DNA from 3 places in the Streptomyces sp. SAS_281 genome. Region 2 is predicted to be linked to each of the others. Evidence: riboswitches for the same ligand, from Rfam matches in the RefSeq annotation. Region 2 holds a riboswitch; each other region holds the start of a gene.
What was found. A riboswitch is a leader RNA that binds a small molecule or an ion and turns the genes downstream of it on or off. The one in region 2 is predicted to bind cobalamin.
Positions count from the first base shown of each region.

Region 1: another riboswitch for cobalamin. It lies ahead of ACN6LM_RS25410 (ABC transporter substrate-binding protein); the one in region 2 lies ahead of ACN6LM_RS11220 (ribonucleoside-diphosphate reductase subunit alpha).
Region 3: another riboswitch for cobalamin. It lies ahead of ACN6LM_RS11360 (cobalamin biosynthesis protein); the one in region 2 lies ahead of ACN6LM_RS11220 (ribonucleoside-diphosphate reductase subunit alpha).

Region 1 is NZ_JBMNDO010000076.1:21,878-31,274, forward strand. Features, by position in the region: gene ACN6LM_RS25385 (carbohydrate kinase family protein) at 1-320, shown strand, start outside; gene ACN6LM_RS25390 (beta-ketoacyl-[acyl-carrier-protein] synthase family protein) at 402-1,649, shown strand; gene ACN6LM_RS25395 (acyl-CoA dehydrogenase family protein) at 1,701-3,545, shown strand; gene ACN6LM_RS25400 (acyl carrier protein) at 3,789-4,031, shown strand; gene ACN6LM_RS25405 (beta-ketoacyl-[acyl-carrier-protein] synthase family protein) at 4,028-5,251, shown strand; cobalamin riboswitch at 5,305-5,461, shown strand; gene ACN6LM_RS25410 (ABC transporter substrate-binding protein) at 5,538-6,578, shown strand; gene ACN6LM_RS25415 (FecCD family ABC transporter permease) at 6,575-7,657, shown strand; gene ACN6LM_RS25420 (ABC transporter ATP-binding protein) at 7,654-8,430, shown strand; gene ACN6LM_RS25425 (PRC and DUF2382 domain-containing protein) at 8,517-9,397, opposite strand, start outside.
Region 2 is NZ_JBMNDO010000022.1:59,470-68,866, reverse strand. Features, by position in the region: gene ACN6LM_RS11230 (DUF3311 domain-containing protein) at 1-37, shown strand, start outside; gene mctP (monocarboxylate uptake permease MctP) at 34-1,650, shown strand; cobalamin riboswitch at 1,716-1,840, shown strand; gene ACN6LM_RS11220 (ribonucleoside-diphosphate reductase subunit alpha) at 1,984-4,380, shown strand; gene ACN6LM_RS11215 (ribonucleotide-diphosphate reductase subunit beta) at 4,380-5,399, shown strand; gene ACN6LM_RS11210 (hypothetical protein) at 5,396-5,608, opposite strand; gene ACN6LM_RS11205 (GlxA family transcriptional regulator) at 5,690-6,664, shown strand; gene ACN6LM_RS11200 (D-Ala-D-Ala carboxypeptidase family metallohydrolase) at 6,695-7,426, opposite strand; gene def (peptide deformylase) at 7,571-8,209, opposite strand; gene ACN6LM_RS11190 (tetratricopeptide repeat protein) at 8,269-9,261, opposite strand; gene ACN6LM_RS11185 (HD-GYP domain-containing protein) at 9,353-9,397, opposite strand, start outside.
Region 3 is NZ_JBMNDO010000023.1:8,630-18,026, reverse strand. Features, by position in the region: gene ACN6LM_RS11380 (cobyrinate a,c-diamide synthase) at 1-905, opposite strand, end outside; gene cobO (cob(I)yrinic acid a,c-diamide adenosyltransferase) at 899-1,498, opposite strand; gene ACN6LM_RS11370 (putative cobaltochelatase) at 1,498-3,534, opposite strand; gene ACN6LM_RS11365 (cobyric acid synthase) at 3,531-5,084, opposite strand; gene ACN6LM_RS11360 (cobalamin biosynthesis protein) at 5,081-6,085, opposite strand; cobalamin riboswitch at 6,209-6,335, opposite strand; gene ACN6LM_RS11355 (hypothetical protein) at 6,483-6,716, opposite strand; gene ACN6LM_RS11350 (inorganic phosphate transporter) at 6,749-8,020, opposite strand; gene ACN6LM_RS11345 (class II aldolase/adducin family protein) at 8,164-8,841, shown strand; gene ACN6LM_RS11340 (alpha/beta hydrolase) at 8,925-9,397, shown strand, end outside.

The DNA of each region.
Region 1 (9,397 bases), on a different contig from region 2:
CGGCCCTCGTCCTGGTCACCCGGGGCGGTGACGGCGCCACGGCGGTCCTGCCGGGCGGGCAGGTGGACATCGGCGCGCTCCCCGCCGACGTGGTCGACACGGTGGGCGCCGGGGACGCCTTCATGTCCGGCACCCTGCACGCGCTCGCCGCCCACGGCCTGCTCGGCGCGTCCGGCCGTGAGCGGCTGCGCTCGCCGGAGCGGGGCACGGTGAGCGACGTACTGCGCCACGCGGCGGCCTCGGCGGCCGTGACGGTCGCCCGGGCCGGCGCGAACCCGCCGGACGCGCCGGAGCTGCGCGGGGCGCTCGGGCTCGGCTGACATTCGGCCCCACCCGCACCCTCGACGGCGTCCGGCGCGTTCCTCCTCGGAGGGACCTACGACGCAGAGGAGGGCCGGGGCATGGTGCGGGACGCGCGGACGGGGACCGTGGTGACGGGGCTGGGGGTGGTCACCCCTGTCGGCGACGACGAGCGGGCCTTCTGGGCCGGGCTGTGCGCGGGGCGGTCCACGGCCCGGCGCTGCGAGGAACTGGCAGGACTTCCCGCCGACTTCGCCTGCCGGGCCGACCGGACCGACCTGGACGAGGCCATCGGGGGCCGCGCCGGCTGGCGGATGGCGCGGTTCGCGAAGATGGCCCTGGTCGCCGCGCGCCGGGCCGTCGCCGACGCCGGGCTGCGCCCGGACCGCTGGGACGGCGCCCGGGTGGGCGTGGTGCTCGGCGTGGGCGTCGGCGGGGTCTCCGCCCTCGTGGACAACGTCCGCCGGTTCGACGGCGGCGGCGCGCAGGCCGTCTCCCCGCTCCTCGCGCCGATGATGATGCCCAACGCGGCGGCCGGCGAGATCGCCATCGACCTGGGCGCCCACGGCCCCAGCCTGGCCCCGGCCACCGCCTGCGCCTCGGGCGCCACCGCCCTCGCCACCGCCCACGACCTGCTGGCCACCGGCCGGTGCGACCTCGTCGTCGCCGGCGGCGCGGAATCCGTCCTGACCCCCCTCGTGGCCGCGGCCTTCGCCCAGCTGGGCGCGCTGTCCACGCGTACCGGGGACCCGGCCGCCGCGTCCCGTCCCTTCGCGCCCGACCGCGACGGCTTCGTCCTGGGCGAGGGCGCCGGCGTGCTCGTCCTGGAGCGGGGCGCGCACGCGGCGGCCCGGGGCGCCCGCGTGCGCGCCGTGCTCGCCGGGACCGGAGCCGCCACGGACGCCCACCACCCCACCGCGCCCGACCCGGGCGGGCACGGCGCCCGGCGCGCCGTCGAGGCCGCCCTGGACGCGGCGGGCTGGGCCGCCCACGAGGTCGGGCACGTCAACGCGCACGGCACGTCAACGCCGTTGAACGACGCGATGGAGGCCGAGCTGATCGCCGGCCTCTTCCCGCACCGGCCCCCGGTCACCGCCCCGAAGGGCGTCCTCGGGCACACACTCGCCGCCGCCGGCGCGATCGAGGCCGCCGCCACCGTGCTCACCCTCGAACACGGGCTCGTCCCGCCGGTCGCCAACCTGGACGCCCCGCCCGCCGACTGGGACATCGACTGCGTCACCAAGGAGCCGCGCCGCCTGCGCGTCGAGCGGGCCGTCAGCCACTCCTTCGGCTTCGGCGGCCACAACGTCGCCCTCTGCTTCGAACGGGTTCGCCCCTCCGGACGGTGAACATCTGCCCGAGCGCGGTGTCCTGACCGTGCGCCGGTCGTTCAGCCTTGTATGACCACCACGCTCACCGTCGCCGACCCCCTCGCACGCCCGCTCACCTCCGTACTCCTCGGCGCCGACGCCCGCCGCGAGCACGGCTTCTGGCGGCGGCTCGTCGCCACCGAACCGTTCCGGCTGCCCCCCGGTCCGGGGGCCGGCGGCACCCCGGACGAACGGCTGGCCCGCGCGTACGCCCGGCTGCGCACCCTCAACAACGCCCTGGACAGCGCCGCCCGCCCGGCCTCCGACTTCCGGGCGCTGGCGGCCCTGCACGAGTGGCTGGCCCCGGTCGACCCGGCGCTCGCCACCATCGCGGGCATCCACTACAACCTCTTCCTCGGCAGTCTCCTCGACCACATCGCCGACAGCCCCAGGGACCTGTCGGACTTCCTGACGCTGCGGCGTACCGGAACCTTCCTGTGTACGGAGGTGGCGCACGGCAACGACGCGGCGGCCGTCGAGACGACCGCCGCCTACGACCCGGTACGCGACGGGTTCGTACTGCACACCCCGCACTGCGGGGCTCAGAAGTTCATGCCCAACACCGGGCGGCCGGGCGGCCCCAAGTCGGGGCTCGTCGCGGCGCGGCTGCTGGCCGGCGGGGCCGACCGGGGGGTCTTCCTGCTGCTGGTGCCGCTCACCGACGCCGACGGACCGCTGCCCGGCGTACGGGTGCGCAGGCTCCCGGCGCGCATGGGCAGCCCCGTCGACCACAGCCTGACCTCGTTCGACCACGTCTTCGTGGGGCGCGAGGCGCTGCTGACGGGCCCGCAGGGGTGGATCGACGGCGACGGGGTGTTCCGCAGTGCCATCGAGGGCCGCAGGCGCCGCTTCCTCGCCTCCATCGCCCGCGTCGTCACCGGCAGGATCTCCATGAGCGCCAGCGCCGTCGGCTCGGCGCGGGCCACACTGGCCGTCGCGGTGCGGTACGGCGGCCACCGCCACGTCTCCGCCGGGCGCGGGGCACGACTGCCGGTGCTCGCGTACCGCACCCACCACGGGCCGCTCGCGGAGGCCATGGCCACGGTCTTCGCCATGAGCCTGCTGCACCGCCGCGTCCTGGACCGCTGGGAGGCGGCCGAGGCGGGGCCCGGGGCCGCGCGGGAGGCGGCCGAGCGGCTGGTGGACATCGCCAAGGGCTGGATCACCTGGCAGGCCAGGGACGTGATCGTGGAGTCCCGGGAGCGCTGCGGTGCCCAGGGCCTCCTGGAGAGCAACGGGATGGCCGCGCTCGTCACCGGCGTCGAGGGCGCCATCACCGCCGAGGGCGACAACCTCGCCGTCCACGCCAGGGCCGCCGCCGCCCTGCTCGCCGACAGCACGCCGTACGAGCCGGCCGCCCCGGCCCACGGCGACCTCACGGACCTCCGGTTCCTGGTCCGGCTCCTGGGGCGCGCCGAGGAGCTGTGGTTCGCGCGTGCCGGGGCCCTGGCGGCTCGGACTGCGCACGGCGACCCGCTGGGCCGGTGGAACGCCGCGGCGGGGCCCGCGTTGCGCGGGGTCGAGGCGCACGCCTGCCGGCAGGCGGCCGAGGCGTACGCGGAGGCGGTCGAGGCGCTGCCCCCCGGGGCGGACCGGGACCGGCTCGGCGAGCTGGCCCGGCTCTTCGCCCTGGGCCGGGTCGCGCGCGACAGCGGGGACCTCCTCGCGGCCGGGTATCTGAGCACCGGTCAGGCGGAGGCGCTGACGGACCACTCGGAACGGCTCATCGCCGCGGTGGCCCCCCACCTCCCGGAACTCGCCGACTCCTTCGCCTTCCCCGACGAGATGCTCGCCGACTGGCCGATCACGGGCGCCGGATACGCGGACGCGTACGACGATCCGGAGGCCCACTGGCACACGGGGGCGGGGCGATGAGGGGCACGCGGGCGTCCCGTGCGGCGCGGGCCCTGCCGGGGCTCGGGTCGGGGGCGGTCCTCCTCGCCTACTGGACGACCGTCGCCCTGTTCGCGCGGTGGTCCGGGGCGTCCCGGCCGGGCGTTGGCGAATCGGTTCGCCGCAAGGCGTAACCGGAGCGGCGCTGTTCAGTTGTTCCGGCGTCGGGGCCGTGCGCGCCGGCGCCGGACACCCCACGCGGGTGAGCACGAGGAAAGGAAGACCATGAGCACGATCCACCCCCGCATCACCGACGTACTCAGCCGTACCTTCAGGGTGCCCGTGGCCGAGATCCTTCCGGACTCCACGATGGACAGCCTGGACATGGACTCCCTCGCGGCCGCCGAGTTCGCGGTCGTCCTCCGGGAGACCACCGGGGTCGAGCTGGACACCGGCATCCTGACCCCGGGAACCACCCTCGCCGAGCTCACGGAGCACCTCTGCACGGCGGCGGGCGTCGCCCGATGAGGACACCGGCCATCGCCGTCACCGGTCTCGGCATGATCACCCCGGTCGGCAACGACACCGAGTCCACCTGGGACGGGGTGTGCGCCGCGGTGAGCCCGGCCCGCACCGTCCCCGCGCTCGCCGGGTGCGCGATCGACTTCGCCTGCGTGGTCGACGGTATCGACCTTGACGCCGAGATCGGCCGCCGTACGGCCTTCCGGATGGGCCGGTACGTCAAGTTCGCGGTCCTGGCCGCCCGGGAGGCCGTCGCCGACGCCGGGCTCGACCCGGCCGGCTGGGACGGCAGCCGGGTCGCGGTCGTCGTCGGCACCAGCAGCGGCGGTTCCGCGCACCTCACCGACCAGGCGCTGGTCCTCGAGCGCAGGGGGCCGGAGGCGACCTCGCCGGCCGGGGTCCTGCTGACCATCCCCAACATGCCCGCCGCCGAGATCGCGATCGAGATGCGGGCCACCGGCCCCAGCATGGCCCCCTGCACCGCCTGCTCGTCGGGCGTCACCGCGCTGTCCGTCGCCCGCGACCTGCTGGTGACCGGGCAGTGCGACGTGGCCGTCGCGGGGGCGACCGAGTCGACCGTCTTCCCGATCGCCATGACCGGCTTCGCCCGGTCCGGGGCCGCCGCCCGTGCGGACGGCGACCTGTCCCGGCTCAGCCGGCCCTTCGCCGCCGACCGCGCCGGACTCGTCATGGGCGAGGGCGCCGCCGTCATGGTGCTGGAACGCGCCGCCGACGCGGAGGCCAGGGGCGCCGAACCCCGGGCCCTGCTCGCCGGCACCGGCGCCACCACGGACGCCCACCACCCGACCAGCCCGCACCCCGACGGGCGGGTCGCCCGGGCCGCCGTCGAGGCCGCACTGCGGAACGCGGGCTGGCGGGCCGACGAGGTGGAGCACGTCAACGCGCACGGCACCGCGACCGTACGCAACGACGCCGCCGAGGCCGCGCTGATCAGCCGGGTGTACCCGCACCGGCCACCCGTCACCGCCCCCAAGGGTGTGCTCGGGCACTGCATGGGCGCGGCCGGGGCGATCGAGGCGGGGCTGACGATCCTCACTCTCCAGCGCGGGGTCGTCCCGCCGGTCGCGAACCTGGACGCCCCCGCGCCCGGGTTCGACATCGACTGCGTCACGAAGGTGCCGCTGGTGCGGCCCGTCCACCGGGCCGTCAGCCACTCCTTCGGCTTCGGCGGGCACAACGCGGTGGTGGCCCTGCAGCGCCCATGAGTCCCCGGGGGCGGCGCCGAACCGCGCGGGACGCCCGTGGTAGCGTCCCCGGAGCCAGTCGAACTCCACGTGGGAGTCAGGGAATCCGGTGCGAATCCGGAGCTGACGCGCAGCGGTGAGGGGGACGGGCGGGGCCACGGCCACTGGGAGACCACCGTCTCCCGGGAAGGCGTCCTGTCCGAGCGAACCCGAGTCCGAAGACCTGCTGGCGACCGCCGTCCGGGACCGGGCGGCGGGTTCCGTACAGCGGGCCCCGCGCATGGGCCCAGAGACGCCGAGGTACCCCGTGCCGCCGATATCCGGCCCCGCCCGTTCCGCCGCCCTGCTCGCCGCCGCGCTCCTGCTGCTGACGGCCTGCGGGGGGTCCCCCGCCGGTAAGGCCGACGCGTCCGGCGCGGCGGACGGCTATCCGGTCACGCTCAGGAACTGCGGACGCACCGTCACCGTGGACGCCGCACCCCGCCGCGCGGTCTCCGTCGACCAGGGCACCACGGAGATCCTGCTCTCGCTCGGCCTCCAGGACCGGATGGCCGCCACCGCCACCTGGACCGACCCGGTGATGAAGGGCCTGGAGAAGGCCAACGCGGGCGTGAAGCGGATCGCCGACAACCGGCCCTCCTCCGAGAAGGTCCTCGACCAGGAGCCCGACTTCGTCGCCGCCGACTTCGAGTCGACCCTCGCCAAGGGCGGCGTCGCCCCGCGCGAACAGTTCGAGGAACTGGGCGTCCCCACCTACGTCTCGCCCGCCGACTGCACGGCCAAGGACAACACCAGGGACGGCGACGGCGTCCGCACCGGCGCCCTCACCATGAACAGCGTCTACGACGAAGTACGCGACCTGGCCCGGGTGTTCGGCGTGCCCGAGCGCGGCGAGAAGCTGGTCGCACGGCTCCGCGCCCGGATCCGCGCGGCCGCCGGCGGCGTCGACGGCTCCGGCACCTCCGTCCTGTACTGGTTCGCCAACTCCGAGTCCCCCTACCTGGCGGGCTGCTGCGGGGCGCCGGGCATCATCACCCGGGAACTGGGCCTGAAGAACGTCTTCGACGACACGCACGACGAATGGCCCCAGATCAACTGGGAGACCGTCGCCGACCGCAACCCGGACCTGCTGGTCATCGGCGACCTCACCCGCAAGTCGCAGACCGCCGAGAGCGCCGCCGGGAAGATCGCCTTCCTGGAGTCCAACCCCGTCACGAAGAACATGGACGCCGTACGCCACAAGCGCTACGTCCTGCTCAGCGGCCAGGCCATGAACCCGACCATCCGCACGGTCGAGGGCGTGGAGCTGGTGGCCGCCGGGCTGCGCGCTTACGGGCTCGCGGGGTGACGGCCACCGACCGGCTCACCGCCCCGCGCGAGACGGCGCCGGAGACCACCGTGTCCGCCCGCCCGCGACGCCTGCGCGGCGGCCTCCTGTGGACCGGCGGCCTTCTGCTGCTCGTCCTGTCCGTCGCGGTCGCCGTCACCATCGGACCGGCCCGGATCTCCGTCATGGACGTCTGGTCCGCCGTCGCCGCCCACCTCGGCGTCGGCGAGGCCCGGCTCAGCCCGATCCGCGACGGCATCATCTGGAACCTGCGCATGCCGCGTACCCTGCTCGCGGCCGTCTGCGGGGCGGGCCTCGCGGTCTGCGGGACCGTCATGCAGTCCCTGCTGCGCAACCCGCTCGCCGACCCGTTCGTCCTCGGCGTCTCCTCCGGCGCGTCCACCGGCGCGGTCCTGGTCGTGGTGCTCGGTGTCGGCGGGGGCGCGGTGTCGCTGCCGGCCGGGGCGTTCATCGGGGCGCTCTGCTCGTTCGCGCTGGTGATGCTGCTCAGCCACACCCTGGGCGGCTCCACCGACCGGGTCGTGCTGTCCGGGGTCGCCGCGATGCAGCTGTTCTCGGCGCTGACCTCGTTCGTCGTCATGACGGCCGCCGACGCCGAGCAGACCCGGGGCGTGCTGTTCTGGCTGCTCGGCTCGCTCGGCGGGGTCGGCTGGACCGATGTGTGGATCTGCTCCGCCGTTCTCGCCGTCAGCCTGCTGGTCTGCCTCGGTCACTCCCGTACGCTCGACGCCTTCGCCTTCGGGCAGGACGCGGCCGCCGCCCTCGGCGTGAACGTCGCACGCGTCCGGACCGTCCTGCTCTGCACGACCGCGCTGCTGACCGCCGCGCTCGTCAGCTCGGCCGGGGCCATCGGCTTCGTCGGGCTGGTCCTGCCGCACGCCGCCCGTGCCCTCACCGGCTCGGGCCACCGCAGGCTGCTGCCCGTCACCGCGCTCGCCGGCGCCGTCTTCCTGGTCTGGGTCGACACGCTCGCCCGGACCGTCCTCGACCCGCAGGAGGTCCCGGTGGGCGTCGTCACCGCCCTCATCGGCGTGCCCGCCTTCGTCGCCGTCCTCTACCGCACCAGGCGGCCCGCATGACCGGGACGGCGGAGGGCCTGCGGGCCGGGGGAGTAAGCCGCGAGGCCGGCGGACGCATCCTCCTGGACGGTGTGACGCTGGCCCCGGAACCGGGCACGACGGTGGGCCTGATCGGCCCCAACGGCTCCGGCAAGTCCACGCTCCTGCGCATCCTCGCCGGGGTCCTCGCCCCGCACGCGGGCGTCGTCACACTGGACGGCGACCCCCTCACGGCCGTCGGCCGCCGCGCCGTGGCCCGGCGCGTCGCGGTCGTCGACCAGCACGCCGCCACCCAGGACGAGCTGACCGTCCTGGACGTCGTACGCCTGGGCCGCATCCCGCACCGGCGGGCCTGGTCGGGGCCGACGGACGCGGACGCGGCGGCGGTGGACGAGGCGCTGGAACGCACCGGGCTCGCGGGCCGGCGCGGCCAGTCCTGGCACACGCTCTCCGGCGGGGAGCGCCAGCGCGTCCAGATCGCCCGCGCGCTCGCCCAGCGACCGCGCGAACTCCTGCTGGACGAACCGACCAACCACCTGGACATCCAGCACCAACTGGAACTGCTCTCCCTGGTCGCCGCGCTCCCGCTGACCACTGTCGTCGCCCTGCACGACCTCAATCTGGCCGCCATGTTCTGCGACCGGATCGTGGTGCTCAGCGGCGGACGGGCGGTCGCGGGCGGGACCCCTGCCCAGGTCGTCACCGAGGCGCTGATCGAGGAGGTCTACCGGGTGCGGTCCGTCGTGACACCGGACGGCCCGCAGGGGCGGCCCTCGGTGCGCTTCCTGCCCTGAGGGTCCCGGGCGCACGAGAGGGCGGACCCGTCGGGCGGGCCCGCCCTTCGCCTGTCGTGCGGTACGGCCGGCATACCGGCGAGGGGTCAGCGGTGGCGTCCTCGGCCGAGGTCGCCACCGGTGTCCTTGCCGCCCATGTCCTTGCCGCCCTTCGTGGTGCCGTCCGCGTAGTCGATCTGCTCCTTGCGCAGTTCGGCGGAGACCTCCTTCTGCTCCGTGACCCTCTCGGTCTCCATCCGGACGCGCTCGACCGGGACGGTCTCCTTGCGCATCGTGGCGCGTTCCGCGTGCAGGGTGACCTCCACGTCCTGCTCCGTCAGATCGCCCGCGCGCGCGGCCGTCCTGTCGCCCGGCTGCAACGGCTCACGGACCACCCGTACCTCCTCGTGCGAGACCGGCACGCTGCGCGTGACGTTCTCGGTGACGACGTACTTGTGCAGGCGGGCCCTGCCGCTCTCGTACTCCTCGGTGCCGACGTGCAGCTGCTCCTCGGAGCGGATCATCTCCTCCTTGCCGCCCAGACCGGCCCCGGACCTCTGGGCACCCGCGCCGGCTCCGGCCAGCGGACGGCCCGCGGCGGTACCCGCGTCGGCGTCCCGGTGCCTGCCGGTGCCGGCCGCCTGGGTCCGGTCCGTGCCGGAGGTGCCTGCCGCACCCATCGCGCCCGCCCCGGCCCCAGCACCCGCTCCGGCCGCCGCGCCGGTGCCGGCCGCGCCCATGGTGCCGGTGCCCGCGGTGGTCGGTGCGCCGGTCCCGGAACGGTCGCCCAGGTTGCCCCGGGTGTTCCTGGTGAGGCCGTAGTGGCGGTACAGCTCCTCCTCCTCGGACACGGACAGATGCGCGTCCGCGTCCACCCGGGGAGCTTCCTTGACCTGGTCCTTGCCGTGGGAGATGTGCAGGTCGGAGCCCACTCGACGGGCTCCGGCGAGAGGCACGAAACTCTCCTTCATGCCGAACAGGCCGGTCT
Region 2 (9,397 bases):
TGACCAGCGCGCCCGCAAGGGGGGTGCGTCGGCATGAAGGACGGCGTGAACGGCGTCGCGCTCGGCGTCTTCATCTTCTTCTTCCTGGCCGTCACGGTCATGGGCTTCCTGGCCGCCCGCTGGCGCCGGGCCGAGAACGAGGCCACCCTGGACGAATGGGGCCTGGGCGGACGGTCGTTCGGCACCTGGGTCACCTGGTTCCTGCTCGGCGGCGACCTCTACACCGCGTACACCTTCGTCGCCGTGCCCGCGGCGATCTACGCGGCCGGCGCGTCCGGTTTCTTCGCGGTGCCGTACACCATCCTGGTGTACCCGCTGATCTTCACCTTCCTGCCGCGCCTGTGGTCGGTCTCGCACAAGCACGGGTACGTCACCACCTCGGACTTCGTCCGCGGCCGGTTCGGCTCGAAGGGGCTGTCGCTGGCCGTCGCGGTCACCGGCATCCTCGCCACCATGCCGTACATCGCCCTCCAACTCGTCGGCATCCAGGCGGTGCTGGACGTGATGGGCGTCGGCGGCGGCGAGAACACCAACTGGTTCGTCAAGGACCTGCCGCTGCTGATCGCCTTCGCGGTGCTCGCCGCGTACACCTACTCCTCGGGGCTGCGGGCGCCCGCGCTGATCGCGTTCGTCAAGGACGGGCTGATCTACCTGGTCATCGCCGTCGCGATCATCTACATCCCGATCAAGCTCGGCGGCTTCGACGACATCTTCGCCTCCGCCCAGGACAAGTTCACCAAGGCGGGCGCGGGCGGCCTCGCACCGGCAGCGGCCGGTCAGTGGGGTTACGCGACCCTGGCGCTCGGGTCCGCGCTGGCGCTGTTCATGTACCCGCACTCGATCACGGCGACGCTCTCCAGCCGCAGCCGTGAGGTGATCCGCCGCAACACCACGATCCTTCCGCTGTACTCGCTGATGCTGGGCCTGCTCGCGCTGCTCGGCTTCATGGCGATCGCCGCCGGCGTCAAGGTGGACAACGGCCAGCTCGCCATCCCGCAGCTGTTCGAGAACATGTTCCCCGACTGGTTCGCGGGGGTGGCGTTCGCCGCGATCGGCATCGGCGCGCTGGTGCCGGCCGCGATCATGTCGATCGCCGCGGCGAACCTGTTCACGCGCAACATCTACAAGGACTTCCTGAAGCCGGACGCGACGCCCGAGCAGGAGACCAAGGTCTCCAAGCTGGTCTCGCTGCTGGTCAAGGTCGGCGCACTGGCCTTCGTCCTCACCATGGACAAGACCGTCGCGATCAACTTCCAGCTGCTGGGCGGGATCTGGATCCTCCAGACGATGCCGGCGCTGGTGGGCGGCCTGTTCACCCGGTGGTTCCACCGCTGGGCGCTGCTCGCCGGCTGGGCGGTCGGCATGATCTACGGGACGGCTGCCGCGTACGGGGTCGCCAGCCCGACGCAGAAGCACTTCGGCGGGTCCTCCAAGGAGATCCCGGGCCTCGGCGAGATCGGTTACATCGGCCTCACCGCGTTCGTGCTGAACGTCGTGGTCGTCGTCGTCCTCACCTTCGTCCTGAACGCCGTGAAGGCGCCCGTCGGGATCGACGAGACCTCCCCGGGCGACTACACCGCGGACGCGGGCGACCCGGGCGTCCAGGAGAAGCTGCCGCCGGCCACGGCGGGGGCGCCGGGCGGTCACTGACCGCACACCTTTACACCACGCGACACAACATGTGGGGGCCGTCCGGCAGGGCGGCCCCCACATGTATGCTCATGCTCGCTGTCGCCGCAGGGGAATCCGGTGTGAATCCGGAACTGTCCCGCAACGGTGTATTCGGTGCGCTTCCGCGCATCCGTGGAGTCCGAGGACCTGCCGACAGCGCATCCGGTTCGACCGAACCGGATGCCCAGACGTCCGGGCCTCGTGGGATGGGCCGGTGGACGCCGCACGGAGTGCCGCCCCGCCCGGGCCCCCTCCTGCCCGGCTGCCCCCGTGCTCCCCGCCGGCCCAGAGCCGAGCGAGGGAGAGCACCACGTGACCATCGCGCCAGCCGATCCGGCTTCAGCGGCCGCATCAACGGGGACCGCGAGCGACGGACCGGGCACCGCACTGCTGCGGACCCTGACCGGCCTCACCGCCGATCTGCCCGACACCGACCCCGGACGCGTCGCCGCCGCCGCCCTGCGCGGCCGCAACGCCCGGTCGGACGAGGCGGAACTGCGCTCACTGGCCACCGAGGCCGCGGCGGGCCTCATCTCCGAGGACCCCGCCTACTCCCGCCTCGCCGCCCGGCTGCTCACCCGGTCCATCGCGGACGAGGCCGCGGGCCAGGGCGCCACCTCGTTCGCCGCGTCCGTCGCCGTGGGCCACCGCGAGGGCCTGATCGCGGACCGGACCGCCGAGTTCGTGACGCTGCACGCGGCGGCGCTGGACGCCCTGGTCGAGCGGTCCCTCGCGGAGGGGGCCGACGACCGCTTCGGCTACTTCGGGCTGCGCACCCTGCACAGCCGCTACCTGCTGCGCCACCCGATCACCCGCCAGGTCATCGAGACCCCCCAGCACTTCATGCTCCGGGTCGCCGCCGGTCTCGCCGAGGACACCTCGGGGCGGGCACTGGACGAGGTCGCCGCGCTGTACGGGCTGATGAGCCGGCTGGACTACCTGCCGTCCTCGCCGACCCTCTTCAACTCCGGCACCCGCCACCCGCAGATGTCGTCCTGCTACCTGCTCGACTCGCCGCTGGACGAGCTGGACTCGATCTACGACCGCTACCACCAGGTGGCCCGCCTGTCGAAGCACGCGGGCGGCATCGGCCTCTCGTACTCCCGCGTCCGCGCCCGGGGCTCCCTGATCCGGGGCACCAACGGGCACTCCAACGGCATCGTGCCGTTCCTCAAGACGCTCGACGCCTCCGTCGCCGCGGTGAACCAGGGCGGCCGGCGCAAGGGCGCCGCCGCCGTCTACCTGGAGACCTGGCACGCGGACATCGAGGAGTTCCTGGAGCTCCGCGACAACACGGGCGAGGACCAGCGGCGCACGCACAACCTCAACCTGGCGCACTGGATTCCGGACGAGTTCATGCGCCGCGTCGACGCGGACACCGCCTGGTCGCTGTTCTCCCCGGCCGACGTGCCCGAGCTGACCGACCTGTGGGGCGACGACTTCGACGCCGCGTACCGGACGGCCGAGGCGAAGGGCCTGGCCCGCAAGACCATGCCGGCCCGCGAGCTGTACGGCCGGATGATGCGGACGCTGGCCCAGACCGGGCAGGGCTGGATGACGTTCAAGGACGCCTCCAACCGCACGGCGAACCAGACCGCCGAGCCGGGCAGGGTCGTGCACTCCTCGAACCTGTGCACCGAGATCCTGGAGGTCACCGACGACGGCGAGACGGCCGTCTGCAACCTCGGCTCCGTCAACCTCGGCGCGTTCGTCGAGGGCTCCTCGATCGACTGGGAGCGGCTGGACGCCACCGTGCGCACCGCGGTGACCTTCCTCGACCGGGTCGTGGACATCAACTTCTACCCGACCGAGCAGGCCGGCCGGTCCAACGCCCGCTGGCGGCCGGTGGGCCTGGGTGCCATGGGTCTCCAGGACGTCTTCTTCCAGCTGCGGCTGCCCTTCGACTCCCCCGAGGCCCGGGCGCTGTCCACGAAGATCGCCGAGCGCATCATGCTCACGGCGTACGAGGCGTCCTGCGACCTCGCGGAGCGGTCCGGTCCGCTGCCCGCCTGGTCCGGGACCCGGGCCGCGCGCGGGGTGCTGCACCCGGACCACTACGACGTGGAGCTGAACTGGCCGGAGCGCTGGGAGGCGCTGCGGGCCCGGATCGCGAAGACCGGGATGCGCAACTCGCTGCTCCTGGCGATCGCCCCGACCGCGACGATCGCCTCGATCGCGGGGGTCTACGAGTGCATCGAGCCCCAGGTCTCGAACCTCTTCAAGCGGGAGACCCTGAGCGGCGAGTTCCTCCAGGTCAACGGCTATCTGGTGGACGAGCTGAAGCGGCTCGGCGTGTGGGACGCGCGGACGCGTGAGGCGCTGCGCGAGGCGAACGGCTCGGTGCAGGGCTTCGCCTGGATTCCGGCGGACGTCCGGGTGCTGTACCGCACCGCGTGGGAGATCCCGCAGCGCGGCCTGATCGACATGGCGGCGGCCCGTACGCCGTTCCTCGACCAGAGCCAGTCGCTCAACCTGTTCCTGGAGACGCCGACCATCGGGAAGCTCTCCTCGATGTACGCCTACGCCTGGAAGCAGGGCCTGAAGACGACGTACTACCTGCGCTCCCGTCCGGCGACCCGGATCGCCCGGGCCGCGTCCGGGGCCGCCTCGGCCGCCGCCCCCGTCCCCGTACAGCAGGCGCAGGCACCCGACGCGGACGCCGTCGCCTGCTCCCTGGAGAACCCCGAGTCCTGCGAGGCATGCCAGTGATGAGCACCACCCCCACCGAACAGAACCTGCTCGACCCGGGCTTCGAGCTGACCATGCGGCCCATGCGCTACCCGGACTTCTACGAGCGCTACCGGGACGCGATCAAGAACACCTGGCACGTGGAGGAGGTCGACCTCCACTCGGACGTGCCGGACCTCGCCAAAATGACGCCCGCCGAGCAGCACCTGATCGGACGGCTCGTCGCGTTCTTCGCGACCGGTGACTCGATCGTCGCCAACAACCTGGTGCTGACCCTGTACAAGCACATCAACTCCCCCGAGGCCCGGCTGTATCTGTCGCGGCAGCTGTTCGAGGAGGCCGTGCACGTCCAGTTCTATCTGACGCTGCTCGACACCTATCTGCCCGACCCGGACGACCGCGCGGCGGCTTTCGCGGCGGTGAAGAACATCCCCTCGATCCGCGAGAAGGCGGAGTTCTGCTTCCGGTGGATGGACTCGGTGGAGAAGATCGACCGGCTGGAGTCGAAGGCGGACCGCCGTCGCTTCCTGCTGAACCTGATCTGCTTCGCGGCGTGCATCGAGGGGCTGTTCTTCTACGGCGCCTTCGCGTACGTGTACTGGTTCCGCTCGCGCGGGCTGCTGCACGGTCTCGCCACCGGGACCAACTGGGTCTTCCGCGACGAGACCATGCACATGAACTTCGCGTTCGAGGTCGTGGACACGGTCCGCAAGGAGGAGCCGGAGCTCTTCGACGACGCCCTCCGGCAGCAGGTCACCGACATGCTGCGGGAGGCCGTCGAGGCGGAGCTGCAGTTCGGCCGCGACCTGTGCGGCGAGGGGCTGCCCGGCATGAACACCGAGTCGATGCGCGAGTACCTGGAGTGCGTTGCCGACCAGCGGCTCACCCGGCTGGGCTTCCCGGCGGTGTACGGATCGCAGAACCCGTTCGCGTTCATGGAGCTCCAGGGGGTCCAGGAGCTGACGAACTTCTTCGAGCGGCGCCCTTCGGCGTACCAGGTGGCCGTCGAGGGCACGGTCGCCTTCGACGACGACTTCTAGACCCTCGCCCAGCTCCTGACGTACGGACGCCGTGCGGCCCCCACCGGCCGCGCGGCGTCCGCCGTGCGCGGTGGGCGTGTGCTCCGGTCCTGTTCCGCTGCGCGCAGCTCGCGGTCGATGCGACGCTCGCGGGCGGCACCGAGGAGCGCCGGCAGCAGGACGAGGGCGAAAAGTACGGAAATGCCGAGGAAGTTCTGGAATGTGTTCATGCCTCTACTGTCCTCGTTCCGGCGAAGAAGCGGCAGTGGCAGGACTGTCATACGACATCGAATTGCTGCCACACTGGGGCCATGCTGAACAACGTCGCCGCCCTGATGCTCGATGATGTCCACCCCTTCGAACTCGGCGTGCTCTGCGAGGTGTTCGGCCTCGACCGCAGCGACGAGGGCCTGCCGGTGCACGATTTCGCGGTGGTCTCCGGCGAGGGCCCCCAGCTGCGGACCCACGCCGGCTTCACGATCCACACCCCCTACGGCCTCGACCGGCTGGAGGAGGCCGACCTCGTCGCCGTACCGGCCGGCAGCCGGTTCGGGGAGCGCGAGTTCCCGCCGGAGGTCCTGACCGCCCTGCGCCGGGCCGTGGAGCGGGGCGCGCGGGTGCTCAGCGTCTGCTCGGGGGCCTACCTCCTGGGCGCGGCCGGGCTGCTGGACGGCCGCCGCTGCACCACGCACTGGCGGCACGCCGACGACCTGGCCCGCCGCTTCCCCGAGGCGGCCGTCGAACCGGACGTGCTGTACGTGGAGGACGGGCCGGTCACCACCTCGGCGGGCACGGCGGCGGGGATCGACGCCTGCCTGCACCTGGTCCGCCAGGCGTACGGACCGGCCGCCGCCAACACCATCGCCCGCCGGATGGTGGTGCCGCCGCACCGGGACGGCGGGCAGGCGCAGTACATCCAGCGGCCGCTGCCGCGCACCCGGTGCGACACCGTGGGCGGCACGCTGGCCTGGATGGAGCGCCACCTCGACCGCGAGATGACCGTCGAACAGCTCGCGGACCGGGCGCACATGTCGCCGCGCACCTTCGCCCGCCGCTTCCAGCAGGAGACCGGGACCACGCCGTACCGCTGGCTGCTGCGCCAGCGCGTCCTGCTGGCCCAGCACCTGCTGGAGACATCCGACGAGACCATCGACACCATCGCCGACCGGACCGGCTTCGGGACGGCGGCGGCCCTGCGCCATCAGTTCGTACGGGCGCTGGACACCACGCCCCAGGCGTACCGGCGCACCTTCCGGGGCCCGTCGGCGGTCGGCGAGGCGGCCTGACCGAGTGCCCGACGGGCCCCGTAGCGGGTGTCAGATACCGCAGTTGGGCGCCGACCAGTAGTGGCTGGGGCCCTGGTTCACGTGGACGTGGTCGTTGTGGTCCGGGTAGCCCGGGCCGAGGATCCCGTTGAACCCGTGGTAGCGGGCCTCCTTGGCGAGGGTGCAGAAGGCGATCCCGCCGAGGTCGGCCGCGTCACCGTACAGATGGCGGCTGTTCGAGGCACCCCCGACGGCGCTGTTGCAGGACGTCGAGCGGAACCCGCTGTTGATGTTGATGGGCCGGTCGCCGAGCGCGTGGCGCAACGCCTCCAGCCTCCACATGGTGCTCAGCGCGTTGGCCTTCGCCGTGGCCGCCGAGACCGCGCCGCCCGACCAGGTGCTGTTGCAGCGGTTCATCTCGGCGTACGTGAAGTGCGCCGGGGTGCAGTCGCTGTCCTGGAGGGCGTAGATCTTGGCCTGGGTGGCGGGCCCCGCGATGCCGTCGGCGGCCAGCCCGTAAGCGGCCTGGAAGCGCTTGACGGCGGCGGTGGTGGCGGGCCCGTACGAGCCGTCGACGGCCAGGACCGAGTTGTAGCCGGGGTATCCGGCGACCCGGATCTGGAGCTGGGCGACGTCGTTGCCGGTGGCGCCCGGACTCAGGGTGCGGGTCCAGGTGTAGCAGTCGTCGGCCTGCGCGGTGCCGGCGGTGACCACGGCACCACCCAACGCAAAAGCCATGGTCATGACAAGGCTGAGCAGGAGTCGTGCGGAACGTCTGATCACGGGGGGCTCCTCACCACTGTCGAAGGTGTGGTGCACGAGCCTGTCGGATGCGGTGGCGCCCGTCAACTACGCGTGTAGAAACGAGGGTTGACGAAAGGGCGAACGCGGCGCGGGGCGGCCCCGCGCCACGTTCGCCCCACGGGATCAGTCGTTCGGGACGACCTCGTAGCGCGGGGTGTTCTCCGCCATCTGCCGGAGCGCGTCCTTGCGCTCGCGCTTGGAGAGCCGGTCGATGTACAGGTACCCGTACAGGTGGTCCGTCTCGTGCTGGAGGCAGCGCGCGAAGTAACCCGTGCCGCGCACCCGCACCGGGTTGCCCTTCGCGTCCTGGCCGCGCACCACCGCGTAGTCCGGGCGGGCCAGCTTGGCGTACGCCGTCGGCACGGAGAGGCAGCCCTCGCCGGAGTCGTCCAGGACGCGCGCCTCGGGCGGCAGCTCCTCCAGAACCGGGTTGCAGATGGCGCCGACGTGCCGCACGCCCTCGTCGTCGGGGCAGTCGTAGACGAAGACCTTGAGGTCGACGCCGATCTGGTTGGCGGCCAGGCCGACGCCCTCCGCCGTGCGCTGGCTCGCGAACATGTCGTCGATCAGCGCGGCCAGCTCGTCGCCGAACTCCGTGACGTCCTTGCACTCCTTGTGCAGGACCGGGTTGCCCACGACCGTGATCGGACGGGAGGTACCGCGCTCGCGGTGTGCCGTCTCGCGCGCCTCACAGTCCTCGGTGTCGATGAGGAAACCTTCCTCGTCGACGCTGACCTGCTCGTCCGTCTCCTGCTGCGCCATGTCCGCCGTACGCCTTCCTCAAAACCCGAATCGGTGCGTACCCAGACTACGGGCAGCGCTCAGCAGACTTCTTCGAGATCCCGCCACTCGCGGCTGTCCGGGCTGTCCGCCACCCAGCCGTCCAGCAGCCCGCGCACCAGACCGGCCGGGGCCGCCAGGCCGCACTCGCGCTCCGGCACCCACAGCTCACCGGCCGTGCGGTGACCCAGCGGGCCCGGATGCCCCGGCTCGCTGTGGTCGTGCGGGTCCAGGTGCTCGCCGTCGCCCTCGTCGCTCTCCATCCGGCTCTCCGAACAGGAACGGCACAGCAGCCGCACCGACGAGGACCAGTCCTCGGCGGCGAAGCCCGCGTCCGAGGCCAGCTGCTCCAGCGCGTCCCGGTCCGCCTCCGTGGCCGCTTCGAGCAGCACCACCCAGGTCGGCACGGGCGACGGGGCCCACAGCTCGATCTCGTCGAAGACGGGATAGGAGGGGCCCGCCGCGGTGATCCGTTCGCCGTTCGGCACCCCGTCGTGCAGCACGACCTCGCCCCAGCGCCGCCCGGACGACGGCAACGGGATCGACAGCACCTCTATCCGGGCCGGGTCCAGACGGCGGCCCCAGACGACCTCGGCCTCGCCCTCCGGCGACAGCCGTACCGCTGCGCTGCCCAGCTCCATGCCGACCGGCTCGCTGCCCGCGGCCGGGGTCTGCTGCCCGCCACCTGGGACCTTCAGGCCGTACGCCTGCCAGGCGCGGCGCGCCAGCGGCCAGTCCTGGAGGGCGGTCGCGGCGATGCCCACGTTCCACCAGTCCGGCGCTCCGGACTCCTTGTCGAGCAGGGCGACGGCCCGCAGCCCGGCGGCCCTCGCCTGTTCCCAGTCGTGCCGGAACTTGTGCAGCAGCGCCAGGTTGAACCATGACTCGGAGAGCCAGGGCTCCAGGTCCGCCGCGCGCGTCAGCAGCGCCCCCGCGTCCTCGTACCGGCCGTCGCCGATCAGCGTGAACGCGCGGTCCGTGGCCTGCCGCCAAGAGGCGGACGGCCGATGCCGTACCTTCCCGAAGATCCTCACGATTCCCGCCTGTCCCGACTGGACACCCTCGTTCTACCGCTCTCTTCGCATCCAACCATGCCGGGCCGGACGCCCGCTCATTACCCATCGGTTACCCGGGCGGCACGGGGGTCAGACCGCCGCGGGCCAGAACCCG
Region 3 (9,397 bases), on a different contig from region 2:
GAAAACGTAAAGGCAGCCCCACCAGCCACAGCAACAACCGGTGCGCTTTTCAGCCCCTCCGCCCCGCTCAGCCCCTCCGCCCCGCTCAGCCCCTCCGGCGTTCGAGGCGCGGGGTCCGGGGCGGAGCCCCGGTCACGGGAAGGGGCGGGGAGGGGAACGCCCCCGCCGCCGGCACCCCCCGCCTCCCACACCGCCCCACCCGGCACCGCAGGTGCCGACCGCGCCAACGCCAGCAACCCGTCCAGATCGCACCCGGCGGCCACCTGCCCCGCCATCGCCGCGACAGCGGCCACCGCATCGGACCGCCGCTCGGCCACCGGCACCAGCCCCAGATGGCGCGACGGCACGGCAACCCCCTCCACCCGCCGCAGCACCCCCAGCACCGGCACCCCGGACTCCTCCAGCGCCTCCCGCAACAGCGCCTCGTGCCGGTCGGACCCCACCTTGTTCAGGATCACCCCGCCGATCCGCACCTCCGCGTCCCAGGACGCGAACCCGTGCACCAGCGCCGCCACCGACCGCGACTGCGAGGACGCGTCCACGACGAGCACCACCGGCGCCCGCAGCAGCTTCGCCACATGCGCCGTGGACGCCAGTTCGCCGAGCCCCGAGGCCCCGTCGTACAGCCCCATGACGCCCTCGACGACAGCCAGCCCGCACCCCCGCGCGCCGTGCGCGAACAGCGGGGCGATCAACTCGGGCCCGCACATGTACGCGTCGAGGTTGCGTCCGGGGCGCCCCGTCGCGAGCGTGTGGAAGCCGGGGTCGATGTAGTCGGGGCCCACCTTGTGCCCGGACACGGCGAGCCCGCGCGCGGCGAACGCGGCCATCAGCCCCGTGGCGACGGTGGTCTTGCCGCTCCCGGACGAGGGCGCGGCGACGACCAGGCGGGGGACGCTCACCACTCGATGCCCCTCTGGCCCTTCTGCCCGGCGTCCATCGGGTGCTTGACCTTCGACATGTCCGTGACCAGATCCGCCGCCTCCAGGAGCGCGGCGGGCGCGTTGCGGCCGGTGATCACCACGTGCTGCGTACCGGGGCGGTCGCGCAGTACCGAGACGACCTCGTCGGTGTCGATCCACCCCCAGTGCAGCGGATAGGCGAACTCGTCCAGCACGTACAGCCGGTACGTCTCGGCGGCCAGGTCGCGCTTGACCTGCTCCCAGCCCTCGCGGGCCTTCGCCTCGTTGTCCGTCTGGTCGTCGCGCTGGACCCAGGACCAGCCCTCGCCCATCTTGTGCCAGGCGACGGAACCGCCCTCGCCGCTCGCGCCGAGGACCTTCAGCGCGTTCTCCTCGCCGACCTTCCACTTCGCCGACTTGACGAACTGGAAGACCCCGATGGGCCACCCCTGGTTCCAGGCGCGCAGCGCGAGCCCGAAGGCCGCGGTCGACTTCCCCTTGCCGATGCCCGTGTGCACCATCAGCAGCGGCCGGTTGCGCCGCTGGCGGGTGGTGAGTCCGTCGTCCGGCACGCTCTCCGGCTGTCCCTGCGGCATTACGCGACCCTCCTGTCGGTGTGCCCGGGGCCCGCGCCCCGGACGTCCTTGACCAGCCCGGCGATCGACTCGGCGCGCAGCTCGTCCAGCGTGACGGCGGTGCCGCCCAGGTCGGCGGCGAGGGCCGCCGCGAGTCCCAGCCGCACCGGTCCCGTCTCGCAGTCCACGACGACCGACGCCGTGCCCTCGGCCGCGTGCAGCCGGGCGGCCCGCGCGGCCAGCGCCACCGGGTCCGGCCCGCCGGTCGCCCGCCCGTCCGTGATCACGACCAGCAGCGCCCGGCGGGACGGGTCGCGCAGCCGCTCCACCCGCAGCACGTCGTGCGCCTTCAGCAGCCCGGCGGCCACCGGGGTGCGCCCGCCCGTCGGCAGCGACTCCAACCGGGCCGCCGCCGCGTCCACCGACGAGGTCGGCGGCAGCGCCACCTCCGCGCCCCGGCCCCGGAAGGTGACGAGACCGACCTTGTCGCGCCGCTGGTAGGCGTCCATCAGCAGGGACAGCACCGCGCCCTTCACGGCGCCCATGCGCTGCCGGGCGGCCATCGACCCGGAGGCGTCCACGACGAACAGCACGAGGTTGCCCTCGCGCCCCTCCCGCGTCGCCTGCCGCAGATCGTCCCGCCGCACCACGAGCCCCCGCCCGGACCGGCCCCGCGCCCGCTGGTGCGGGGCGGCGGCCAGGACCGTCGCGGCCAGGTGCAGCTTGGTCAGCGCGCCCTCGGGCCGCCGCGCACCCGTCGTCCGGCCGTGCTCGGTGCGCGCCCGGGACCGCCGCCCCGCCGCGCCCTCGCCGAGACCGGGCACGCTGAGCATCTTCGTACGGAACGGCTCACCGGCCCGTACGGGCTGCTGCTCACCGCCCTGCCCGGGCACGGGCGCCCCCGGCTCCGGCTGCCCGGGCGTGTCGTCCGCCCCGTCGGCGGGCGCGGGCGGAGTGCCGGGCCCGTCCCCCTGCGGCGGAAGGCCGCCGCCACCGCCACCGTCACCGCCGCCACCAGGCCCGTCCGGCTCCGGCTCGTCGTCCCCGCCGCCGTTCCGCTCCAGCGTGTCGTCCAGCTTGTCCTCGTCGAGCCCCGGCGCGTCGAAGGGGTTCCGCCGGCGCCGGTGGGGGAGCGCGAGCAGCGCCGCCTGCCGGACGTCCTCGGCGAGCACGTCGGTGCGCCCCGCCCACGCGGCCAGCGCGGTCGCGGTCCTGGCCATGACGATGTCCGCGCGCATCCCGTCTACCTCGAAGGCCGCGCAGGTCGCCGCGATCTGCCGCAACGCCTTGTCGCCGAGAACCACTTCGGGCAGCAGCGCCCGCGCCGCCGTGATCCGGTCCCGCAACTCCGCTTCCTCACCGGCCCAGCGCGCCGCGAAGCCCGCCGGATCGTCGTCGTGGGCGAGCCGCCGCCGCACCACCTCCACCCGCTGGTCCGTCTCCCGGGACGCCGCGACCTCGACGGTCAGCCCGAACCGGTCGAGGAGCTGGGGGCGCAATTCGCCTTCCTCGGGGTTCATGGTCCCGACGAGCAGGAAGCGCGCCGCATGCCGTACGGAGACGCCCTCCCGCTCCACGTACGAGGCACCCATGGCCGCCGCGTCCAGCAGCAGGTCCACCAGATGGTCGTGGAGCAGGTTGACCTCGTCCACGTACAGGATTCCGCGGTGCGCGTCCGCGAGCAGCCCCGGTTCGAAGGCCTTTACGCCCTCCGCGAGGGCCCGTTCGATGTCGAGCGCCCCGACGAGCCGGTCCTCGGAGGCGCCGACCGGCAGCTCCACGGTCCGCGCCGCCCGCGACACGCCGGAGGCGTCCTCGTGCGGGCCGTCCGGACACGCCGGGTCGGGCGCGGCGGGGTCGCAGGAGAAACGGCACCCCGGCACGACGGGGACCTCCGGCATCAGCGCGGCAAGGGCGCGTACGGCGGTCGACTTGGCGGTGCCCTTCTCGCCACGGACCAGGACCCCGCCCACGGCCGGGCTGACCGCGTTGAGCAGCAGCCCGAGCCGCAGGTCGTCCTGGCCGACGATGGCGGTGAAGGGGTAGGGCGTACTCACAGGGCCTCCTTGACGGGGATGGCGGGCGCTCCCGGCGGGATGAAAGGCAGTCCGGACGGCGCGCCCGACTCGATGAGCCGCCACAGCGCGTCGGTGTCCGCGTGTTCCTCGATCAGGTCGCCGAGACGGTCGAGCTGTTCCTCGCGCAGTGCGGCGAAGCAGGTGCCGGGAGCGGGCACGAAGCGGCGGCCGGTGAGCCGGGCGACCTCGGCCAGGAACCGCCGGCGGAAGCCGTCGCTCTCCAGCGAGCCGTGCCAGTGGGTGCCCCAGACGGCCCCGGACCGGCAGCCGTCCAGCGGGGTGCCCCGGCCGTCCGTCAGGAACGGTTCGCCGCCGCGCACATCGGCGACGCCGTGATGGATCTCGTACCCCTCGACGGGCTCACCGAGCGCCTCGCCGGACGGCCGGGCGAGCGTCTTCTCGCGGTCGAAGCGGACGCGCACGGGCAGCAGGCCGAGCGCGTCGACCCGCCCGGCGCGCGACTCGACCTCGTCCTCGATGTGCTCGCCGAGGATCTGGTAGCCGCCGCAGATCCCGAGCACCGGCCGGCCCTCGGCGGCGCGCCGCCGCAGCGCGTCGGCGAGCCCGCGTTCGCGCAGCCAGGCGAGCGCCTTCACGGTGCCCCGGGTGCCCGGCACGATGACCAGGTCGGCGTCGGCCAGCTCCTCGGCCCGGTCCACGAAACGGACGACGACACCGGGTTCGGCGGCGAGCGCGTCCACATCGGTGAAGTTCGACATCAGCGGGATCGCGCACACGGCGACGCGCAGGACGTCCTCGCCGTGCGGCGGGGCGACCGCCGACTCGCGTACGGTGCCGCGCAGCGACACCCGCAGGCCGTCCTCCTCGTCGATGCCGAGCCCGTGCGCGAAGGGCAGCACCCCGTACGTGGGCCGGCCCGTCAGGTCGCGCAGCATGTCCAGGCCCGGCTCCAGCAGCGAGACGTCGCCCCGGAACTTGTTGACCAGGTACCCCGCGATCAGCTCCTGGTCCTCGGGTGCGAGCAGCGCGGTCGTGCCGAAGAACGAGGCGAAGACCCCGCCCCGGTCGATGTCCCCGACCACGACGACCGGGAAGCGCGCGGCCCGGGCGATGCCCATGTTCACGATGTCCGTGCGGCGCAGGTTGATCTCGGCGGGCGACCCCGCGCCCTCGCAGATCACCGCGTCGTACGTGCTCCGCAGCTGCTCCAGGCAGTCCGTGACGGTGGACAGCAGCCGTTCCTGCCGCCCGCCGTGGTAGCCGCGCGCGCTCATCTCGCCGACCGCCCGCCCCATCAGGACGACCTGGCTGGAACGGTCGCCGCCCGGCTTCAGCAGCACCGGGTTCATCAGGGCGGTCGGCTCGACGCGGGCGGCCTGGGCCTGCATCGCCTGGGCCCGGCCGATCTCGGCGCCCTCCCGGGTGACGAAGGAGTTCAGCGACATGTTCTGCGCCTTGAACGGGGCGACCTTCACGCCCCGGCGTACCAGCCAGCGGCAGATGCCCGCCGTGACGACGCTCTTGCCCGCGTCCGACGTGGTCCCGGCGACCAGCAGTCCGCCGCTCATATCGCTCTCCGTCCAGAGTTACGAGGTCCTTGAGGTCTCCCGGCCCGTCCCGCGATCCGGCGCGCCACCGCTCCCGCGCCCAGCCGGGCGGCCACGCCGACTCCGAGGGCGAGCACGCCCACCCGGCGCGAGAGCCGCACGGCGCGCTCGATGTCCCCGGTCTCCACGGCACGGCCCGCCTCCCCGTTGAGTACGGGCCGGTGCTCGACGCGCCCCCCGTACGCGAGGGTCCCGCCCAGCCGTACGCCGAGCGCCCCGGCGAACGCGGCCTCCACGGGCCCCGCGTTGGGGCTCGGGTGCTTCGCGGCGTCGGCCCGCCAGGCCCGCACCGCCTCCCGGGGGCGGCCGCCGGAGGCCACGGCGAGCAGGGCGGTGAGCCGGGCGCCGGGCCAGCCCGCGAGGTCGTCCAGCCGGGCGGATGCCCAGCCGTACCGCAGGTAGCGGGGCGACTTGTGGCCGACCATCGCGTCGAGCGTGTTGGCGGCGCGGAAGCCGACGAGCCCGGGGACACCGGCGAGGGCGCCCCAGACGAGGGCGCCGACCACGGCGTCCGAGGTGTTCTCGGCGACGGACTCCACGACGGCGCGCGCGATCCCGGGGCCGTCCAGCGCCTGCGGGTCGCGCCCGCACAGGTGCGGCAGCCGCTCCCGGGCCGCGTCGATGTCGCCCGCGGCGAGCGCCCCGCCGATGGTCCGGGCCTCCCGCCCCAGCGACGTACCGCCGACGACGGACCAGGTGGCGGCGGCGGTCAGGGCCACGGAGGCGACGGGGCGGCGGCGCAGGGCGCGGGCGGCGAGCGCGGCGCTCCCGGCGGCGCCCCCGGCGCAGACCAGGGTGTGCAGGGCGCCCCGGCCGCGATGGTCGCGCCAGAGCCGGTCCTCGACGGCCGCGGCGGCCCGCCCGAAGGCGGCGACCGGGTGCCCCCTGCGGGGGTCACCGAGCAGCAGGTCGGCGATCAGGCCGGCGGTGGCGCCGTACGCGTAGATGCGATCGGCACGCACGGTTCAGCCGACCGCACCCGAGGCTGCCGACAGGGGGCGTGGGGAGAAGGTCGCACGGCAGCCGGGCATGGCGATATGTCCTCACTCAGGGTCCGCGCCCTGGTTCGACGTGACGGCGACGAGAGTCTCCTGGCTTCCGGATCGGCGGGTTCCCCGGTCTTCCAGCCCGCTCGCGCGGGCCGTGACGTGCGGTGGGGGACCGCTCCCCGGTGACAGTGGCGGGACCGCGCCGGATTCGCACCGGCTTCCTCTGCTGTCGCCGTAATGGCTCCGGCAGTCCACCACGCCCCGCGAACGCCCGTCAACTCACTGTTGACCTGCGGCGGCACGGTGTGGGCGGACGCACACCGGGCCGGACGCGCACGAGGTGCGTCCGGCCCGGGGGAGGGGCGGTGCGTCAGGCGACGATCAGATAGATGCCGTACGCGACCGCCGCCGCGCACAGCCCGAAGCAGACGTACGCACCGGCGCGCGCCAGCAGGAGCGACGAGCCCGCCGGACCGCCCCCGGCGGCCGGCTCCGGCTGCTTGGAGAGGCCGACGATGCCGAGCGTGAAGAGGCCCACCAGGGCGACGGTGGCGACGAGGGAGACGCCGAAGACGGTGCCCAGAGCTGCCCAGTCGATGTTCATACGGGGTGTCCTTAGCGGAGTACCGGGGTCTGTCAGACCGTGGCGGGTCGGGCCGGATCGGCGGCGACGGGACCGGCGGGCGCCGGAATGGTGGCGGCGAGGTCGTGCGCCTGGGCCGCGGTGGGCGGCGGGCTCACGGCCGCGATGGCCTGGGTGACGACACCCGCGGGCTCGGCCGGGGCCGCGTCCGCGGTGCCGGGCGCGACATCGCCGTGGCCGACGGGCTTGCGGCGCGAGAGCACCCAGATCGCCCCGGATCCGGCGATCAGGAGGACCGCGACCACCACGACGCCCCAGGTGCCCTGCTTCGTCAGGAACTCGGCACCCGCGCCGACCAGACCCGCGGCCGGCAGGGTCAGGCCCCAGGCGACGAACATCCGGGTGGCGGTGGACCAGCGGACCACACCCCCGGCACGGCCGAGGCCCGCGCCCATCACGGCCCCGGAGCAGGACTGCGTGGTGGAGAGGGAGAAGCCGAGGTGCGAGGAGGCCAGGATGACGGTGGCCGCGCTGGTCTGGGCGGCGAAGCCCTGCGGGGGCTTCAGCTCGGTCAGGCCGCTGCCCATGGTGCGGATGATGCGCCAGCCGCCGAGGTACGTGCCGAGCGCGATGGCCAGGCCGGCGCTGACGATGACCCAGACCGGCGGGTTGGAGCCGGGGGAGAGGACGCCGCCGGTGACCAGGGCGAGGGTGATGATGCCCATCGTCTTCTGCGCGTCGTTGGTGCCGTGCGCGAGCGAGACGAGCCCGGCCGAGGCGATCTGCCCCGCCCGGTAGCCCTTGGCGGTGGCCTTCTCCTGGGCGTCGTTCCGGATCTTCCCGCCGATCCGGTACGTGAGCCTGGTGGCCAGGAACGCGGCCGCGCCGGCCACGATCGGGGCGGCGACGGCGGGCAGCAGCACCTTGGTGACGACGGTGCCGCCGTTGACCGACGACCAGCCGGCGGACATCACCGCGGCGCCGATGAGGCCGCCGAACAGTGCGTGGGAGGAGCTGGACGGGAGCCCGACCAGCCAGGTCAGAAGATTCCACAGGATGGCGCCGACGAGCGCCGCGAAGATGACCTCGGTTCTGAGGCCGTCCTCGTTGACGATCCCGCCGGAGATCGTCTTGGCGACCTCCACGGACAGGAACGCGCCGACCAGATTGAGAGCGGCGGACATCGCGACCGCCGTCTTGGGTTTGAGTGCGCCGGTCGAGATGGTGGTGGCCATCGCGTTGGCGGTGTCGTGGAAACCGTTCGTGAAATCGAACACTAGAGCTGTCACGATCACTATCGCGAGCAGCAGCGTGATGTGTTCCATTTACCCAGGCAATCGTTCGACGTCATTGGCACGTGGAACGTAGGCAACTTGAGTGAACAGAAGATGAACTGAGCAGGGCGCTGCGGTGACCCCCGGAGCGGTGGCCGGGCGGCACTTGGGGCGGGGCCGGAAAGGATCTTCGTATGAGTGACCGAGAGCACGCGGCGATCGCCCGGGGATGGGAGGCCGTCGTCGCCGCGGCGCGCCGCACGGCGGCCGAGGGACTGGTCGTCGGAACCTCCGGAAACGTCTCGCTGCGGGTCGGCGACACGGTGCTGGTCACCCCCAGCGGAGTGCCTTACGACCGGCTGGGCCCCGAGGACCTGACCGGCGTCGATCCGGAAGGCAACCAGACCTTCGGCACACTCGCCCCCACCAGCGAACTCCCCCTCCACCTCGCCGTCTACCGGAACACCGACGCAAGGGCCGTCGTGCATACCCACGCGGTCCACGCCACGGCCGTCTCCACCCTCGTCACGGAGGTCCCCCCGGTCCATTACGCCGCAGCGATGCTCGGCGGCACGGTCCGCGTCGCCCCCTACGCCCGCTACGGCACCCCCGAACTGGCCGCGCACATGCTCACCGCCCTCCGCGACCGCACCGGCTGCCTGCTCGCCAACCACGGAACCGTCACCTACGGCGCCACGCTCGACGAGGCGTACGACCGCACCGCCCAGCTCGAATGGCTCTGCCACGTCTGGCTCACCGCGAGCGCCGTGCCCGGCCGCACCCCGGCCCTGCTCTCGGAGGACCGGCTGGGCGAGGTCGTGGAGGCGCTGAAGGGCTACGGGCAGCGCCGGGGCGGCACCGGAATGCGCTGAAGGGGTACGGGCCACAGCACCGGGACCGCATCGGACGGCCCTGCCCACTGGCATCGAGCCGCCCCGGCACCGACACTGTGGGGGTGCGCCCGGTTACCGCGACGGCAGCGGCCGTCACCACACTCATCGGCGCCGGCGCGGCAGCGGTCGCGGCCGGCCGGTTCGCGGGCGACGTCGCCCTCAAGACGCCGCCCGGACGACCGCTCCCCGCCGACCGCGAACTCACCGTCCACGCGACGGCCGCCGGGCAGGTCACCCTGACCCGGTCCCTCACCTCGCTGCGCCCCGGCACGTACGGGCTGACCGGCAAGGACGTCCACGCCGTCGTCGGCCCCGTGCTCGACCGGGCCCACCAGGCCGCCGACACCGTCGTGCGCCGGCTGGAGCGCGTCGACCGCGGTGTCCTCGCCCCCGGAGACAAGGTCCGCCTGACGCCCCAGGTCCACAGCGGCGACCCGGGCAGCGCGCTCGGCCTGGCCTTCCGGGAGGTGCGGATCCCCGGCGAGCTGGGCGAACTGCCCGCCTGGTACGTCCCGGCTCCCCGCCGCATCTGGGT